4 regions of the Bacillus sp. XB1 genome follow, and region 3 is predicted to be linked to each of the others. Evidence: riboswitches for the same ligand, from Rfam matches in the RefSeq annotation. Region 3 holds a riboswitch; each other region holds the start of a gene.
What was found. Region 3 has a riboswitch for thiamine pyrophosphate ahead of thiC (phosphomethylpyrimidine synthase ThiC). Riboswitches for the same ligand answer to the same signal wherever they lie in the genome.

Region 1 (4,237 bases), on a different contig from region 3:
AGAGGTATATTGCGTGGCATACAATTTACCTAACTAAATATGGCAGTGGATTTACTGCATTTGTTTTTTCAAAATTCCATTCTCCATTATGTAATTCAAAATGAAGATGTTGCCCGTATGAATGACCTGTGTTTCCCATATGACCTATTAATTGTCCAGTTTGTACTTGATCACCAGCTTGTACAGTGCGATCCTTCATATGAGCATAAACAGTTGTATATAATTTCCCATTGATTTGATGCGCAATGAAAACAACATTGCCATAGCTAGCTGAATAATAAGATTTCACAACTTTACCTGCAGCAGCAGCTTGGATAGAGACGTTTCCTGGAGCGGCAATATCTATACCATAATGCATTTGTTCCCAGCGTATATCAAAGGTTGAGCTAATTCTTCCTTGAGCAGGGAATTTGAAAGCAGCTGGAATTGATGAAGGTTGATCTGTTTTAGCTTGTGGTTGATTTTGTACTACATAGTGTTTTGCTACATATCCGTATCCTGTGCCAAAACGAATTTTATACCAAGTTCCTACAGTTTCTACTACTTGTACTTGTGTACCGTTTTGTAATGAACCGAGTAGAGCGCTACTTGTACTAGCGTTGCTACGTACATTTAGATTAGGTGTTGCAACAGTATATTTTGTATTATTTTGAACGGTGATTCCTTTTACTAAGGGTTGTGAACCATTAGAGATGAATGCTTTTTGTACGTAACCTGTTTGGCCATTATGCGATATTTTATACCATTCGCCTTGATCTTCTTGAACGGTAATAAACTTGCCATTTGGTAATACATCTAAAATGGAAGATTCTAAATTAGGTTCAGAGCGAACGTTTAATGCATTAGCATTAACGATGTATTGATCATTAGAATGAAGTTTGTTTTTTAGTAAAATAGTATCTTTTTGTACATAACCTACTTTATTATGAACAGATACTTTATACCACTCATTAGTTGTTTCAAGGATGTTCACTTTTGTATTAAAGCGAATTGTATCAATTGATGTGCTTTTTACGTTATCTTCTGTATGTAATGCTACTTGATCGACTTTGACATACCCAGTTTTAATATTAGATAATTGTTCAGCGTTTGCTTTTTGTACATTTGTTTCACCCATAGAAGGAAGTAAAGAAGCAATCGCTACAGTAGTTGCTGTTAAAGCAGTAGCTTTCATATTCATGGAATAGAGACCTCCTCTAGTTGTATAGTTGTAATTTTATTATAGTATAAAGATATAATATAGTGGGTGTATTCACATAAATGTAATATGAAATCAATATAAAAATAAATTTTTTGAGGATAATGATTCCTTCTTATGCAATTAATTGGGGTTTTATTTTCTAAAATAGAATGTATGTATTGTATAACTTTGATATTATGTTGATAATTAAGAAAATTAAAAAAGTTGATGATGTCTTATTAGGGTGTTATACTGACAGTGATAATTTTATAGTTTGCTAGGAGAGCTGGTGTTGCCAGCTGAGAGTAGGCCGTAAGCCTTTGATCCTTTTTATTACCTGATCTAGATTATGCTAGCGTAGGGAAGCAATTCGGACACTAACAATGAGTCCCCGTTTCTTTGCGTATAGAAACGGGGCTTTTTTATTTAAAAATTTCATATTGAAACCACTAGGGGTGCTTGATTTGCTGAGAGAGGAATAATCCTTAACCCTTACAACACCTGATCTAGGTAATACTAGCGAAGGGAAGTGGAACATCGAATAAATGTATAACTTTATTTGCTGTAACCACTTCTTATATATAGAAGTGGTTTTTTATTTAGATACATATATTGAAAGGGGATAGAGAAATGAAATTTTGCGATAGATTATTAGAAACTGTGCAACCGGTTTGGGAGATGAGTCATAATCATCCGTTTGTAGTGGGTATGGGAGATGGCACGTTAGAAAAAGATAAATTCCAGTATTATATTATTCAAGATTATTTATATCTGCTAGATTATGCAAAGTTATATGCGATTGGTGTTGTAAAAGCAACGAATCCACAAGTAATGGGAAAGTTCGCTGAACAAATTGATGGAATATTAAATGGCGAAATGACAATCCATAAACAATATGCAAAAAGACTTGGAATTTCTATAGAGGAGATAGAGTCTGCGAAACCATCTGCTAAAAATTTAGCTTATACAAATTACATGATGTCTGTATCTCAAAATGGCACACTTGCGGAATTAATAGCAGCGCTTCTTCCATGTATGTGGAGCTATTGGGAAATTGGAAAGCGTTTAAATGATATTCCTGGAGCAAGAGATCATGAGTTTTTTGGTGAGTGGATTCAAGGATATAGTTCGGAAGAATACGGTAATCTGTGTATTTGGTTAATAGATTTATTAAATAAAATGGCAGTTGGAAAGTCTGAGACAGAACTAGAAAGATTAGAGGAGATTTTCTTATATTCCAGTCGATTTGAATATTTATTCTGGGATATGTCCTATCGTAAGGAGATGTGGGGATTTGAGGAGCAAGAACATACTACAGTTTCATAATGTTTCTTTTCATTACGATGAGAAACCAATCATCCATGAATTAAATGCTTCTATACATGAGAAAGAGTTTGTCAGTATTATCGGACCGAGTGGATGTGGGAAAAGTACTTTATTTCGCCTTATTACAGGTCTAGAAAAGGTAAGTACTGGACAGATAGAACTGACAGAAACAAAGCACCATCCTGTAGGATATATGCCGCAAAAAGATATGCTTTTGCCGTGGAGAACAATTATTGAGAATGCTGCCCTGCCGCTAGAGTGCCAAGGTGTACAGAAGAAAGAAGCACAAGTAAAGGCAAAGGAACTGTTACATAAATTTGGTTTGCAAGGGTATGAGAAAAAATATCCGAAAGATTTATCTGGTGGTATGAGACAACGTGTATCTTTTATTCGAACTTTATTAACAGGCGGGGAAATATTGCTGTTAGATGAACCATTTAGTGCGTTGGATGCTTTAACGAAGACCTCTTTGCAAGAATGGTTGTTTGAACAATGGCAAGAGTGGGAAAAAACAATTTTATTCATTACTCATGATGTTGAAGAAGCGTTATTTCTTTCAAACCGAGTTTTAGTAGTGGAACAGCAGCCGATAACGACTTTGACTGAGCGGACTGTACCGCTTGATCATAACAGAACACGAAAAGATTTATATAAACCGGAAGTATTAGCGCTGAAAGATGAGCTTCTTAGTATGTTACAAAGGCAGGTACTTGTGTGATGAACCGATTGAAAGAATTAGTTCCTGCTATTACACTTTCTAGTATTTTACTAGCTGTGTGGGAAATAGGAGCAAGAATTGTAGATGAGATGTACATTTTACCGTCACCTTCTGCGATTGTAATGAAGATATGGAAACTAAAAGACATATTATTTACAGTTCATTTACCTGCAACGTTATACGTCGTTTTAATAGGTGTTGTTATCTCTATCGTATTAGGTGTAGGGCTAGCGATGTTAATGAATGCGAGTACATGGATGGAGAGAGCATTTTATCCATTATTAGTTGCTTCACAAACGATTCCGATTACTGCGCTTGCTCCGCTATTTGTTTTATGGTTTGGATACACAATTTGGAGTAAGGTTGTTGTCACAGTTTTAATTACGTTTTTCCCAATTGCGGTCAATACGTATGATGGACTGCGTAGTACGAAAAAAGAATGGGAGGAGCTCTTAGTTACATATGGAGCAACAAAAAGAGATATTTTTCTCAAATTAAAGTTGCCATCTGCTCTTCCTTATTTTTTCTCAGCTTTAAAAATTGCAGTTCCGCTTAGTGTTATCGGAGCAGCAATTGGAGAATGGCTCGGTGCACAAGCTGGGCTTGGATATTTCAGTAAGAGAATGATGACGCAGTTAGATGGAGCTGGCGTATTTGCACCTATTGTATTGTTATCATTATTAGCTATTTTCTTCGTCGTAATTATTTCCATATTAGAAAAGAAATTCATTAGTTGGAGGAAGTATTCATGAAATTTTTAAAGCGCATCTTTGTGTTTACATTATTAATTGCAATAATTGCAGGATGTTCGAGTAATTCAGCATCAGACAAAAGTAAAAAAGAGAAAGAAATAACAGTCATGTTAGATTGGTATCCAAATGCGGTACATAGCTTTATCTATGCAGCAATTGAAAAAGGATACTTTAAAGAAGAAGGTGTAAAGGTAAATATTAAATTCCCTTCTAATCCGACTGATCCATTAACGCTGGCAGCAGCAGGGAAGGTGACAGTTG
Region 2 (4,237 bases), on a different contig from region 3:
GGTTTTGCTGGTCCCAATAGACAATATTTCCAGACCGGTAATCATTAAGGCTTAACGCTTGTAGTTCTTGTTGAAACTGATTCATTTTCATAACCTCCGTTTATAAAATACAACCTCATCGATACTTCCCTATATTCCTGTTCGTTACATCTAAGTAGAAATAGCGCTATAAACTAAGTTCAATACGTACACCAACAAAGTATGACTTATCACTAGATGATGCACCTTGTTCATATACCTATTTTTACTATGGGCTCATTTTTATAAAGTGAAAATTTAATCAGTGGGGTTTTGTTCATCCCCTACCTAACTTCTTTGCTTCCGCTGAATTTTGAGGTGGGGGGCTTACTGTCCGGCAAATAGCGAGATAAATAAAAATTAAAAAATATGAATTCTAGCGTCATATCTTCATACTTACTAAGTTCAATTAATTTCTCAATAATTATGATCCATATCCTATATATTTCCGTCTGCTGCTTAGATTTTTCTGTACTGTAAGTGGCTTTCGCTATAACACCTCCAAGTGACCAGTTTTTATGACGGTTAAGAAATTCCAACAAAAAAAGCCCTAATTAGGGCTTTTCATTCTATTTCTCCAGCAAAGCTCTCTATGAAATTGTTAATTAAAAAAGACACACTTAGATTGATGCGTCTTTTTGTGATGCCTCTTTTGTGAAATCATATAAAGCAATTGCGCCTAAAAGAACAAGTATACCTTGAGGAACATCTAGCAAAATAGTTTTCCAAATTTCTGGAATTACCCATTTAATATCTGCTGCTGTTTCAAGATATGTTTGGAAATAGCTGATTGTAAAATTAATTATCCCTAAAAATACAAACAACGATAAACCAAATCGAATTAATTTCTTATTTGTAAACATATAACACCTCTCAAAATTCATTGGATATTCCTGCTTTTGCTTCTTTATATTTACATATCTCTATATCTAATTTTAACACATAAAGAACTCAAAAAAATACGATATGCATATTTGCATATCGTATTAACAACACTCCATGATAATTTAGAAATTCCTGCAAAGAAAAAACAACTCCGTTACAGCTAACAGCTCGGGTTTCTTTTCTTATTTAACTTCATACCACCAACATTTACGTTCTTTGATTGTAAAATAAATGTGACAGAAGTTTATCCAGTTAATGCGTAGACAAGTAAATGAGCTAAATTATCGATATTCTATTTCGCCATATCAGTAGCACTAATGACTTTACGCAAATTTGACAAGAAAAAATATATAGCTAGGTATGATCCATACCTAGCTATAACATTACTTCTATTCTTTATCCAATTACGTCTTTTACGTCTGTATCCACTGGCCACTTTTCTAATGTATAAGCCATTTCCCAAAATGAATATTCATATTGACTGCTAATAATAAAATGCTGTTTCATACGCTTGCGGTCTGTCTCTGTTACTTTTTCAGCGATAGTATCTAAACGTGTAATTTGCTCTTCAACTAGCGTACGGAACCAATCAGATCCATAAGCAGAAATCCATTCGTTATAAATTTGCTCTTCCGGCTGGCACTCTTTTAAGCGTTCGCCAATTTCATAATACAACCAATAGCAAGGTAAGATTGCTGCAATAATATCTCCTAAATGTCCTTCATACGCAGCACGATACATATGTGAAGTATACGCATATGCAGTTGGCGCAGGAATAAAATTATCTTTTTCTTCTTTTGTTATCCCTAGCTTTTTAGCAAAATTCTCATGTAATGATAATTCCGCCTCATATGTATTTTGGGCATGGTGTGCCATACGAGCTGTCGTTTCTAATTCAAGAGCTTTTGCAGCTCCTAATGTTTGTACTCTAGCAAAATGACTCAAATAATATGAATCTTGAAGAACATAATAGCGAAAACTAGCTAAATCTAACGTTCCTTCACCAAGTTTTTTTACAAAAGGATGGTTAAAACTCGCTTTCCAAATTGAATCTACTTCTTTACGTAACGATTGTGAAAAAGTCATTTAAATCCCTCCAATAATATATAAAATATAGATATTTATCCACAGCTATTAACGCTTTAAAATAAAAAAACTTTCTTTACAGGCGTAAAGAAAGTGAAATTGACAGTATTTATTTACTCATTAAATAGCAACGTCTTTCCCACTTCCCTACGCTGGCATTAACCAGATCAGGTACTAAGAGTCTCAAAATCACATTTGATCTCAGCCTATAAAAGGCCCCCCTAGTGGATAAATATTTTGTTTTTATAATGTATTCATCATAGCATACTTCGTGAAACTGTCAAAAAAATTAGTTATATAATTCCCTTAAAACCCCTCTTCTTTTCTAACTTTTAATGATGTTTCAATAATCATATCTAATAGTTTGCTATAACTAATTCCCGCTGCTTCTGCACTTTTTGGCAATAAACTTGATTGTGTCATCCCTGGTAATGTATTAATTTCCATTACATATGGAACTCCGTCCTTCACCATCATATCAACTCTTGCATAAACACTACATTTTAATGCTTTATAACAAGCGAGTGACGCTTTATTTACACGTTCATTAATTTCTGCTGGAAGTTCAATAACTTCCTCAACTGTACTAGTATCATCATATTTTGCATTGTAGTCAAAGAACTCGGCTGCATGTCGAATTGAAACTATAGGTAACTGTTTTCCATCCAGAATGGAACATGTAATTTCATCACCTTTTATATACTTCTCAATTACTACTTCAGAATCCCATTCGAATACAGTTTCTAGCATTGAGATCAATTCATTTTTATTATAAACGATTTTCACTCCGACACTCGATCCGCCAGAGTTTGGTTTTACTACTAATGGAAATCCTAACTTATCTAACTCATCAAGATTTAGATCCTCCATTTTTGTAAGTTCAATCCAATCTGGTGTTTCTACACCTTCATAACGTAAAATCTTTTTCGAAATATTTTTATCCATACATATACTGCTAGATAACATATTACTTCCGCTATAAGGAATCCCTAAACTCTCCAGTGTTCCTTGAACTGTCCCATCTTCTCCGTATTTTCCGTGTAACGCGAGCAACGCAAAGTCAATGTCTTTCGCTTTTTCAATTAAATCCACTTTTTCATTTAATGTAATTGGAACTATTTCATACTTATTTTTATCTAAATGAGCAATCATTTCATTCCCCGTCATAATTGAAACTTGTTTTTCAGACGATACCCCGCCCATAATAACACCGATTTTCATTTTCTCAACTCCAAATTTCATTTTTTAATGTATCACCAATTATTTTAATTCCCCGAACTATTTCTTCTTCTTTCAAGCGCGAAAACCCTAATCGGAAAGTGTTCGCTCCTTCTCCATCAGAGTAAAAAACATCTCCAGGTGAAAACGTAACGCCTTTCTCATAACACTTTTGTAAAAGTGTGCGGGCATTCATATGCTCTTCTAGTTCTATAAATAAATGAAGTCCACCATCTCCAGTCATTCTTTTGAAATGAATGTACTGGTTACATGCCCCGACAGCTAACTCATATTTTTTCTTATAAACAGATCTTGCCTTTTTTAAATATTTCTCAAAATATCCCTCATGTAAATATTGAAACAGAACAGCTTGATCTAGCGTAGATGTGTGAATCGTTCTTGCTCTTTTTACGCTTTCTAAATAATGAATCAGCTCTTTATCTGCAATAATCCAGCCTACACGTAAACCAGGGAAAAGTACCTTTGAAAAGCTACTAATATAAATCACATTATTGCCAGCTCCAGCAAAAGTTAATAATGGAGCTAAATGTGAACCTGAATAACGTAATTCTTCATTAAATCCGTCCTCTATAATAGGAACGTTGTATTTTGAGAATAACCTCATCAATTCCGTTCTTTTCTCTGAACTCGTAACAATACCGGTTGGATTATGATAAGAAGGAATTAAATAAGCAAAATCAAAATCTTTTTCACGCAAACTTTTTTCAACTTCATTCGTATCAATACCATCCTCATGCATATCAATCCCATGAACTTCAAGTCCATGTAAACGGAAAAGCTTAAGTGCAGCGTGGTGAGTTGGATTCTCACAAATGACACGACCGGATTTTTTTGATAAAGAAGAGAGTACAATATCCAATCCTTCTGTAAATCCATTTGTAATTAGAATATCTTTATTCGAAATGTCTACACCTTTCATTTCCATGTAATGAAGTAAATAATTCATTAACGGTCTATATCCCTTTGCATATCCGTAGTTCAATACGATGTCTCCTTCAATGGACATACG
Region 3 (4,237 bases):
GAAAGGTTCCGGACGCCGTCTATACTGGTATATTCAATTATTATGTTTTCTTATGACTCTTTTATTTAATAACGACGGTAGTATTTTAATTACAACTCCCATTTTAATTCTTCTTCTAAAAAACCTTCAATTAAAACCACATCAACAAATTCCTTATTTATTAAGCGGAGCTTTAATCGCTACGGCATCTAGTGCACCAATTGGTGTAAGTAATATCGTAAATTTAATCGCATTAAACATCGTCCATATGACTCTTTATATGCATACCGCTATGATGTTTGTACCTGCAACATTAGGCTTATTATTTATGTCATGGCTCATGTATACAGTTTTGAAGAAAAAACTTCCGAAAAAATTACCTGTTTCTTCATATGATATTGAAGAAATTTTCTTCACGAAAAACTTCCATCCACTAAAAGGAAATAATTCTGTCGATACGAAACAAAAACGGACAAGATTCATGTTAAAAGTATTAGGTTTCGTCTTCCTGATGCGCTGTCTTCTATTCGTTGCATCCTTCTTATCCATCCCAATTGAAATCGTTGCAGTACTTGGTTCACTCGTTCTTCTCATTTGGAGATGGTACTACTTACGAACAAATCCTGTCGACATTTTGAAAAAGACACCGTGGCACATTTTAATTTTCGCTTTCTCTATGTACGTCATTATTTACGGACTCCACAACGCAGGATTAACAGCTGCACTTGTACAATGGCTCGAGCCAATTGTGAATCAGCATCTACTCTATGCTAGCTTTGCAATGGGCGGACTTGTATCCATCCTCTCTAACGTCTTCAATAACCATCCTGCCCTTATGATTGGTACAATCACATTAACAGAAATGGGACTAGATCCAGTCACATTAAAAACTATCTATCTTGCAAACATCATTGGTAGTGACATCGGTTCACTATTACTACCAATTGGTACGCTAGCTTCACTCATTTGGATGTATATTCTGAAACAAAACAAAATTAAAGTAAAATGGAAAGACTATTTAAGTGTATCCCTTATCGTTATCCCGCTCACAACAGTCGTCACACTATTCCTCTTATTCTACTGGGTACATCTCTTCTTCGCCTTATAAACAACAGAAGCCCCATTTGCTACCGTCTTAGCAAATGGGGCTTCTTCTATAATAAAGTTAGGTACTACAGTGTGATCAATCAAGTAAAGAGGTGTAACATGTTATTGATATAAATGACTACCAGCTTCTTTAAATTCTTCTGCTTTCTCTTTCATTCCTTTTTCAATTGCTTCTGTCGTTTCTAAATCATTTTCTTTTGCATATTCACGAATATCATGTGAAATTCTCATACTACAAAACTTCGGTCCACACATTGAACAGAAGTGAGCTGTCTTTGCCCCTTCTGCAGGCAACGTTTCATCATGATATTCCATCGCACGTTCAGGATCTAAAGATAAATTAAATTGATCGCGCCAACGGAATTCGAAGCGTGCTTTTGAAAGTGCATCATCACGCTGATGAGCCGTTTTATGTCCTTTCGCAAGATCAGCCGCATGCGCTGCAATTTTGTACGTAATAACACCCGTGCGTACATCATCTTTGTTTGGCAAACCTAAATGTTCTTTCGGCGTTACATAACAAAGCATCGCTGTTCCAAACCAGCCAATCATCGCAGCTCCAATTGCAGATGTAATATGGTCATAACCTGGTGCAATATCTGTCGTTAGTGGCCCAAGTGTGTAAAACGGCGCGCCCTGACAAATATCAAGCTCTTTCTCCATATTCTCTTTAATTAAGTGCATCGGTACGTGTCCAGGTCCTTCAATCATAACTTGCACATCATGTTTCCAAGCAATTTTGGTTAATTCACCAAGTGTTTCAAGCTCAGAAAACTGTGCTTCGTCATTGGCATCTGCAATAGACCCTGGACGTAATCCATCTCCAAGAGAGAACGAAACATCATACTGCTTCATAATTTCACAAATCTCTTCAAAGTGAGTATATAGGAAGTTTTCTTTATGATGGAATAAACACCACTGCGCCATAATCGAACCACCGCGCGAAACGATACCTGTCGTACGCTTTGCCGTGATTGGAATATAACGAAGCAATACACCAGCGTGAATCGTAAAGTAATCAACGCCTTGCTCCGCCTGCTCAATTAACGTATCACGATATACTTCCCACGTTAAATCTTCTGCAATTCCGTTTACTTTTTCCAGCGCTTGATAGATCGGTACAGTTCCAACTGGTACAGGCGCGTTACGAATAATCCACTCCCGCGTCGTATGAATATTTTTACCTGTAGATAAATCCATAATCGTATCTGCACCCCAGCGCGTTGCCCATGTCATCTTCTCTACTTCTTCTGCAATCGAAGAAGATACAGCTGAGTTTCCGATATTGGCGTTTACCTTCACATGGAAATTACGCCCGATGATCATCGGTTCAGCTTCTGGATGATTAATATTCGCTGGTAAAATAGCGCGACCTTCTGCGATTTCCTTACGAACAAACTCCGGCTCTACCCCTTCACGAATCGCAACGTATTCCATCTCAGACGTAATAATGCCATTACGTGCATAGTGCATTTGCGTAACGTTTGCACCTTGCTTTGCTCTAAGCGGCTGGCGATCCATTTGCGGGAAAACAGGTGTATGCTTCGAAGCTACTTTCACACCGTCATCCTCTGGTTTCACTTCACGCCCTTCGTATGCTTCTACATCACCACGCCCCATAATCCAAGAGTGGCGCGGCGTTGGAATTCCTTTTTCCAACTCGACCTTATACGCAGGATCTGTATAAGGACCGCTCGTATCATACACACGGATTGGTGGATTTGGAACGCCATTCGTTTCGCTTTGTTCAATCTCACGCATCGGCACTTTCATACCTTCTCGTGGTCCATCCACATATACTTTCTTACTCCCTGGTAAACTCGACTTCAATTCAATTTGCTCAGCTGAAACAGATTGTTTCATAAATTTTGTTGCCCCCCTGTTCGTGACAAGGACAAGATATGGCCAGCGCATGCCAAAATAAAAAGAGCCAGGTCCATAAAAAAATAAGGACCTGGCTCATAAAGACATCATTATGTAAAGCCGTTAACTTCCCTACGCTGGTACGAGCCAGATCAGGTCCAAAGGGTTAAGAAGTTCACGCGCTTCTCTCTCAGCCTACGCATACGTTAGGCACCCCTAGTTTATCACTGATTTAATTTTCAATACTTTCCCATCATACACGATAATCTGAAAAATGAAAAGTTTATTTCTTTTGCACTTTACGGAATCATCCACGTTAAATAATACGCCTGCACATACGTCATAATACCAACAATAATTACGAAGAATAAGCTATGCTTCACTGTAAAACGGAACAAATCCGATTCTTTTCCAGCAAGACCAACCGCCGCACAAGCGATCGCAATCGACTGCGGGGAAATCATTTTCCCTGTTACACCGCCTGTTGTATTTGCTGCAACAAGAAGCACTTCAGATACGCCGACTTGCTGCGCTGTAATGGCTTGTAAATTTGAGAACAGTGCATTCGCAGACGTATCAGACCCTGTTAGGAATACGCCAATCCAGCCTAAGAATGGTGAGAAGAACGGGAATAGTCCGCCAGTTCCGGCTAATGCTAACGCTAACGTAGAAGATAGACCAGAATAGTTTGCAATAAATGCAAACCCTAGTACAAATCCGATAGATAGAATTGGCATTTTTAATTCGCTTAACGTTTCTTTAAATGTCACTGCTGCATCTTTTACATTCATTTTCAAAATAAACATGGAAATGATACAAGCAATTAAAATCGCTGTTCCAGTTGCCGATAATACATCAAACTTCAGAATTGCCTCGTAAGGCGTTGGTTTATTTACAATTGGCTCTGCTTTCATTACTAAATTATGCAGACCTGGAATTTCAAACTTAAACACAAGACTTTCTAAAGCCCCTCCTGGAGCGAATAATGCCTTAAAGAAACTTTGGCTCCAAATGACTACCATAACCGTTAATACGATAAATGGGGACCATGCCTTCACTACTTTTCCAAACGTTAATTTTGGCATCGATGCTACTGTCGTTGTTGCTGCTACTTCACTATTTGCTTGTCCAGATTGATAAGTTTCTTTCGGCTGCCAAACTTTTAAGAACAGCGCTAAACTAATTAAACTTACAAGTGCCGATGTAATATCCGGAAGTTCCGGTCCTAAAAATGTCGCTGTAATGAACTGCGTAATCGCAAATGAACTACCCGCTACAAGTAACGCAG
Region 4 (4,237 bases), on a different contig from region 3:
TCGCACTATTCATTCTATCTATTTTACTGTACAGCCAAGCAGCAACAGTTCGTGCCTTAATGCCACTTGGACTATCTCTTGGTATTCCACCAGCGCTACTGATTGCGATGTTCCCTGCAGTAAATGGATATTTTTTCATTCCAAACTATGGAACAATCGTTGCTGCCATTAACTTTGACCGTACTGGTACAACAGGTATCGGTAAATACGTATTAAATCATAGTTTTATGATTCCGGGCCTAATTGCAACATTTACTTCTATCGGAATTGGAATGCTCTTAATTTCAATTATGTTTTAAAGAAAAAGCACAAACCTTTATTTAAAAAGGTTTGTGCTTTTTTAATCAAATATTTGTTTAAATTTTGGGCAGTCTATTTCTTCATGTAGCACTTAAAATACTACACTTCCTTCCCTACAAACTTCTCTTTACTTCTTCAACTAATTTTCTCGTACTTTCATACGCAGATTCCGCTAAACTAATTGCTGAAATAACTGAAACACCGTCCGCACCCGCTTCTATAACTGCCGCTGTATTTTCAATTGTAATCCCACCAATACCAACGATTGGCACTGTAATTCCTTGTTCTCTAAAATAAGCTAACCCTTTCGTTCCTTGAACCGCTTTCGTATCTTTTTTCGTACTCGTTGGGAAAATAGGTCCAACGCCTAAATAATCTGCTCCATTTTCGATTGCAAAGCGTGCTTCTTCAATTGTATGAGCAGATACGCCGATAATTTTATCTCCCATTTTTTCACGAACAGATGTAATTCCTTCATCATCTTGTCCAACATGAACACCATCTGCATCTAATTCAATGGCTAATTCTACATCATCATTTACAATGAAAGGAACACTATATTCCTTACAAAGCGTCTGCAATTCTTTTGCAAAGCGCACTCTATCTTCTCCGATTAAAGAACCTTCCCCCTTCTCGCGAAACTGAAAAAGTGTCACTCCACCATCTAACGCTTCTTTCAATGCAGCTAAAGGATCCCTCGTGCAGTTATTACTTCCCATAATAAAATACACTTGCAATAGCTTAGACATTTTATCTATTTCAATGCGTGCCATTTCTTTCACTCCCTCTTACTCTAACTCCACAATCTTCCCATACTTCTCAATATCACCTGAAGTTGTATTCGCTAATTGATTTAAAAATTCAATTTGGAAACTACCAGGCCCTTTTTCTACCGCCTTAGCAGCTGCCAGTTCCGAAGCTACACCATAAAACGTTAATGCGGCTACTGCTGCTTTTACATAATCTTTTTCCACTGCTACAAATGCTCCTATTACAGAAGTTAGTAAACAACCTGTTCCCGTAACTTTCGTTAAAATAGGGTGACCATTTCGAATAACAATAGTTCTCTCTCCATCTGTAACAACATCTTCTTTTCCAGTAATGACCGCAACTGTATTTAGTTCATCTGCTGCCTGCCTTGCAATACTTACAACATTGCCATTTCCAGTACCAGCGTCTACCCCTTTAATTTCCCATTTCTCATTAATAACATTTGCTATTTCAGCCGCATTTCCGCGGATAATTGCTAAATCTATTTCGGCTGGAATATGTCTCGCAACTTCTGTTCGATACGAAGTTGCTCCTGCACCAACTGGGTCAAATAGTACTGGCACATTGTTCGCATTTGCTGATTTACCCGCGAGTAACATCGCTTCTACTTCTTCAGGACGAAGTGTCCCCATATTTAATACTAACGCTCCAGCAATGCTAGCCATTTCTGCTACTTCTTCTTTTGCATACGCCATTACAGGCGATGCTCCAAGTGCCAACAAACCGTTAGCAGTAAAATTTGTTACAACAACATTTGTAATATTATGAACGAGCGGATTAGATTCTCTCACCAAATCCACTACTTTACTAATTTCTTTCATATTCATCCTTTTCATCTCCTAACTATAATGATGGGAGATACACAAAAAGACACTTTGCGCGTACGCAAAGTGCCTGAACATGTGCTTTTACACTCTCCCTACGCTGGCATTATCCAACAGGTTCAAATGGTCAATGACGGACTAGTCATACTCTCAGTTTGCATCCACAAACTCCCATGTGCTTATTATTCATCTACTTCAAAGTCTACTCTTATTCTACTAAAATAACAAGTTCTTTACTTTTCTATTTAATATAGAAGCAACCTATATAACAATAAACATAATCAAGTGAAACTTTAATCAGTGAGTGTTTTGTTCATCCCACTAAAAACCGATCAAATATGGAGCGAAACTGAATCTCAAGAAGATGTATGCTATATTTAACTTATGGAAATTTGAAAGGATGTTTTTAATATGTCAAAAAGCGTTGTAATCGCTGAAAAACCTTCCGTTGCACGAGATATTGCTCGTGTACTGAAGTGTGATAAAAAAGGAAACGGCTATCTTGAGGGTAGTAAATATATTGTAACTTGGGCTTTAGGTCATCTCGTTACATTAGCAGATCCAGAAAGTTATGATGTGAAATATAAAAAGTGGAATTTAGAAGATTTACCGATGCTACCTGAGCGTTTGAAATTAACGGTTATTAAACAAACTGGTAAACAATTTAATGCTGTAAAAAGTCAGCTACTTCGAAAAGATGTAAATGAAATTATTGTAGCAACAGACGCTGGACGTGAAGGGGAATTAGTCGCACGCTGGATTATCGATAAAGTTAAGCTAAATAAACCAATCAAACGTTTATGGATTTCTTCTGTAACCGATAAAGCAATTAAAGATGGTTTTGCAAATTTAAAACCAGGTAAGGCATATGACAATTTATATGCTTCAGCAGTTGCACGTTCAGAAGCTGACTGGTATATCGGTCTTAATGCAACTCGTGCTTTAACGACTCGCTTTAATGCCCAGTTAAATTGCGGCCGTGTACAAACCCCTACTGTTGCTATGATTGCTAGTCGTGAGGATGAAATAAAGAACTTCAAAGCTCAAACTTACTACGGCATCGAAGCTCAAACAATGGAGAAGCTCAAACTTACTTGGCAAGATGCAAATGGCAATAGCCGTAGTTTTAATAAAGAAAAAATCGATGGTATTGTAAAAAGTTTAGATAAACAAAATGCTGCTGTTGTGGAAATTGATAAGAAACAGAAGAAGTCATTCTCTCCTGGTCTTTACGATTTAACTGAATTACAACGTGATGCAAATAAAAAGTTCGGTTACTCTGCTAAAGAAACATTAAATATTATGCAAAAATTGTATGAACAGCATAAAGTACTAACGTACCCTCGTACAGATTCACGCTACATTTCATCTGATATCGTTGGAACACTTCCAGAACGTCTAAAAGCATGTGGTGTTGGAGAATACCGTCCCTTCGCACATAAAGTATTACAAAAGCCTATCAAACCTAACAAATCATTTGTTGATGATAGTAAAGTAAGCGATCATCATGCGATTATTCCAACAGAAGGATACGTTAACTTCGCAGCATTCACAGATAAAGAACGCAAAATTTATGATTTAGTTGTAAAACGTTTCTTAGCTGTTTTATTCCCAGCATTCGAATACGAACAACTAACGTTACGCACAAAGGTCGGCAATGAAACATTCATTGCACGCGGAAAAACGATTTTACATGCTGGTTGGAAGGAAGTATACGAAAATCGATTTGAAGACGATGATGTAACTGATGACGTAAAAGAGCAGATTCTACCTCACATTGAAAAGGGCGATACATTAACTGTAAAGTTACTTATGCAAACATCAGGTCAAACGAAAGCACCTGCACGCTTTAATGAAGCAACTTTACTTTCAGCAATGGAGAATCCTACAAAATATATGGATACGCAAAATAAACAACTTGCTGATACGTTAAAATCGACTGGTGGATTAGGTACTGTAGCGACACGTGCAGATATTATCGACAAACTTTTCAATTCTTTCTTAATTGAAAAACGTGGTAAAGATATTCACATTACATCAAAAGGTCGTCAATTACTTGATTTAGTACCAGAAGAATTAAAATCACCTACACTAACTGGTGAGTGGGAACAAAAACTTGAAGCAATTGCAAAAGGAAAATTAAAGAAAGAAGTATTCATTTCGGAAATGAAGAACTATACGAAAGAAATTGTTGCTGAAATTAAATCGAGTGATAAGAAATATAAACATGACAACATTTCAACGAAGTCTTGTCCAGATTGCGGTAAACCAATGCTAGAAGTAAATGGAAAAAAGGGGAAAATGCTCGTATGCCAAGACCGTGAATGTGGTCATCGTAAAAA

Region 1: linked by a shared signal. The riboswitch ahead of tenA (thiaminase II) and the one ahead of thiC (phosphomethylpyrimidine synthase ThiC) in region 3 are both predicted to bind thiamine pyrophosphate.
Region 2: linked by a shared signal. The riboswitch ahead of tenA (thiaminase II) and the one ahead of thiC (phosphomethylpyrimidine synthase ThiC) in region 3 are both predicted to bind thiamine pyrophosphate.
Region 4: linked by a shared signal. The riboswitch ahead of thiM (hydroxyethylthiazole kinase) and the one ahead of thiC (phosphomethylpyrimidine synthase ThiC) in region 3 are both predicted to bind thiamine pyrophosphate.

Annotation. Positions count from the first base shown of each region.
Region 1 covers NZ_JBNRIL010000001.1:2,908,759-2,912,995, reverse strand. The annotation lists gene ACK1U5_RS14990 (hypothetical protein) at 1-20, opposite strand, end outside; gene ACK1U5_RS14985 (SH3 domain-containing protein) at 26-1,180, opposite strand; TPP riboswitch at 1,450-1,561, shown strand; TPP riboswitch at 1,622-1,725, shown strand; gene tenA (thiaminase II) at 1,811-2,506, shown strand; gene ACK1U5_RS14975 (ABC transporter ATP-binding protein) at 2,475-3,224, shown strand; gene ACK1U5_RS14970 (ABC transporter permease) at 3,224-3,976, shown strand; gene ACK1U5_RS14965 (ABC transporter substrate-binding protein) at 3,973-4,237, shown strand, end outside.
Region 2 covers NZ_JBNRIL010000001.1:1,131,504-1,135,740, forward strand. The annotation lists gene ACK1U5_RS05745 (heterocycloanthracin/sonorensin family bacteriocin) at 1-85, opposite strand, end outside; gene ACK1U5_RS05750 (DUF3937 domain-containing protein) at 639-902, opposite strand; gene tenA (thiaminase II) at 1,300-1,989, opposite strand; TPP riboswitch at 2,117-2,222, opposite strand; gene ACK1U5_RS05760 (D-alanine--D-alanine ligase) at 2,296-3,210, opposite strand; gene pdxR (MocR-like pyridoxine biosynthesis transcription factor PdxR) at 3,215-4,237, opposite strand, start outside.
Region 3 covers NZ_JBNRIL010000003.1:87,192-91,428, forward strand. The annotation lists gene ACK1U5_RS21680 (arsenic transporter) at 1-1,087, shown strand, start outside; gene thiC (phosphomethylpyrimidine synthase ThiC) at 1,189-2,949, opposite strand; TPP riboswitch at 3,062-3,177, opposite strand; gene lldP (L-lactate permease) at 3,249-4,237, opposite strand, start outside.
Region 4 covers NZ_JBNRIL010000005.1:108,834-113,070, reverse strand. The annotation lists gene ACK1U5_RS24665 (anaerobic C4-dicarboxylate transporter family protein) at 1-299, shown strand, start outside; gene thiE (thiamine phosphate synthase) at 414-1,073, opposite strand; gene thiM (hydroxyethylthiazole kinase) at 1,089-1,898, opposite strand; TPP riboswitch at 1,971-2,080, opposite strand; gene topB (DNA topoisomerase III) at 2,307-4,237, shown strand, end outside.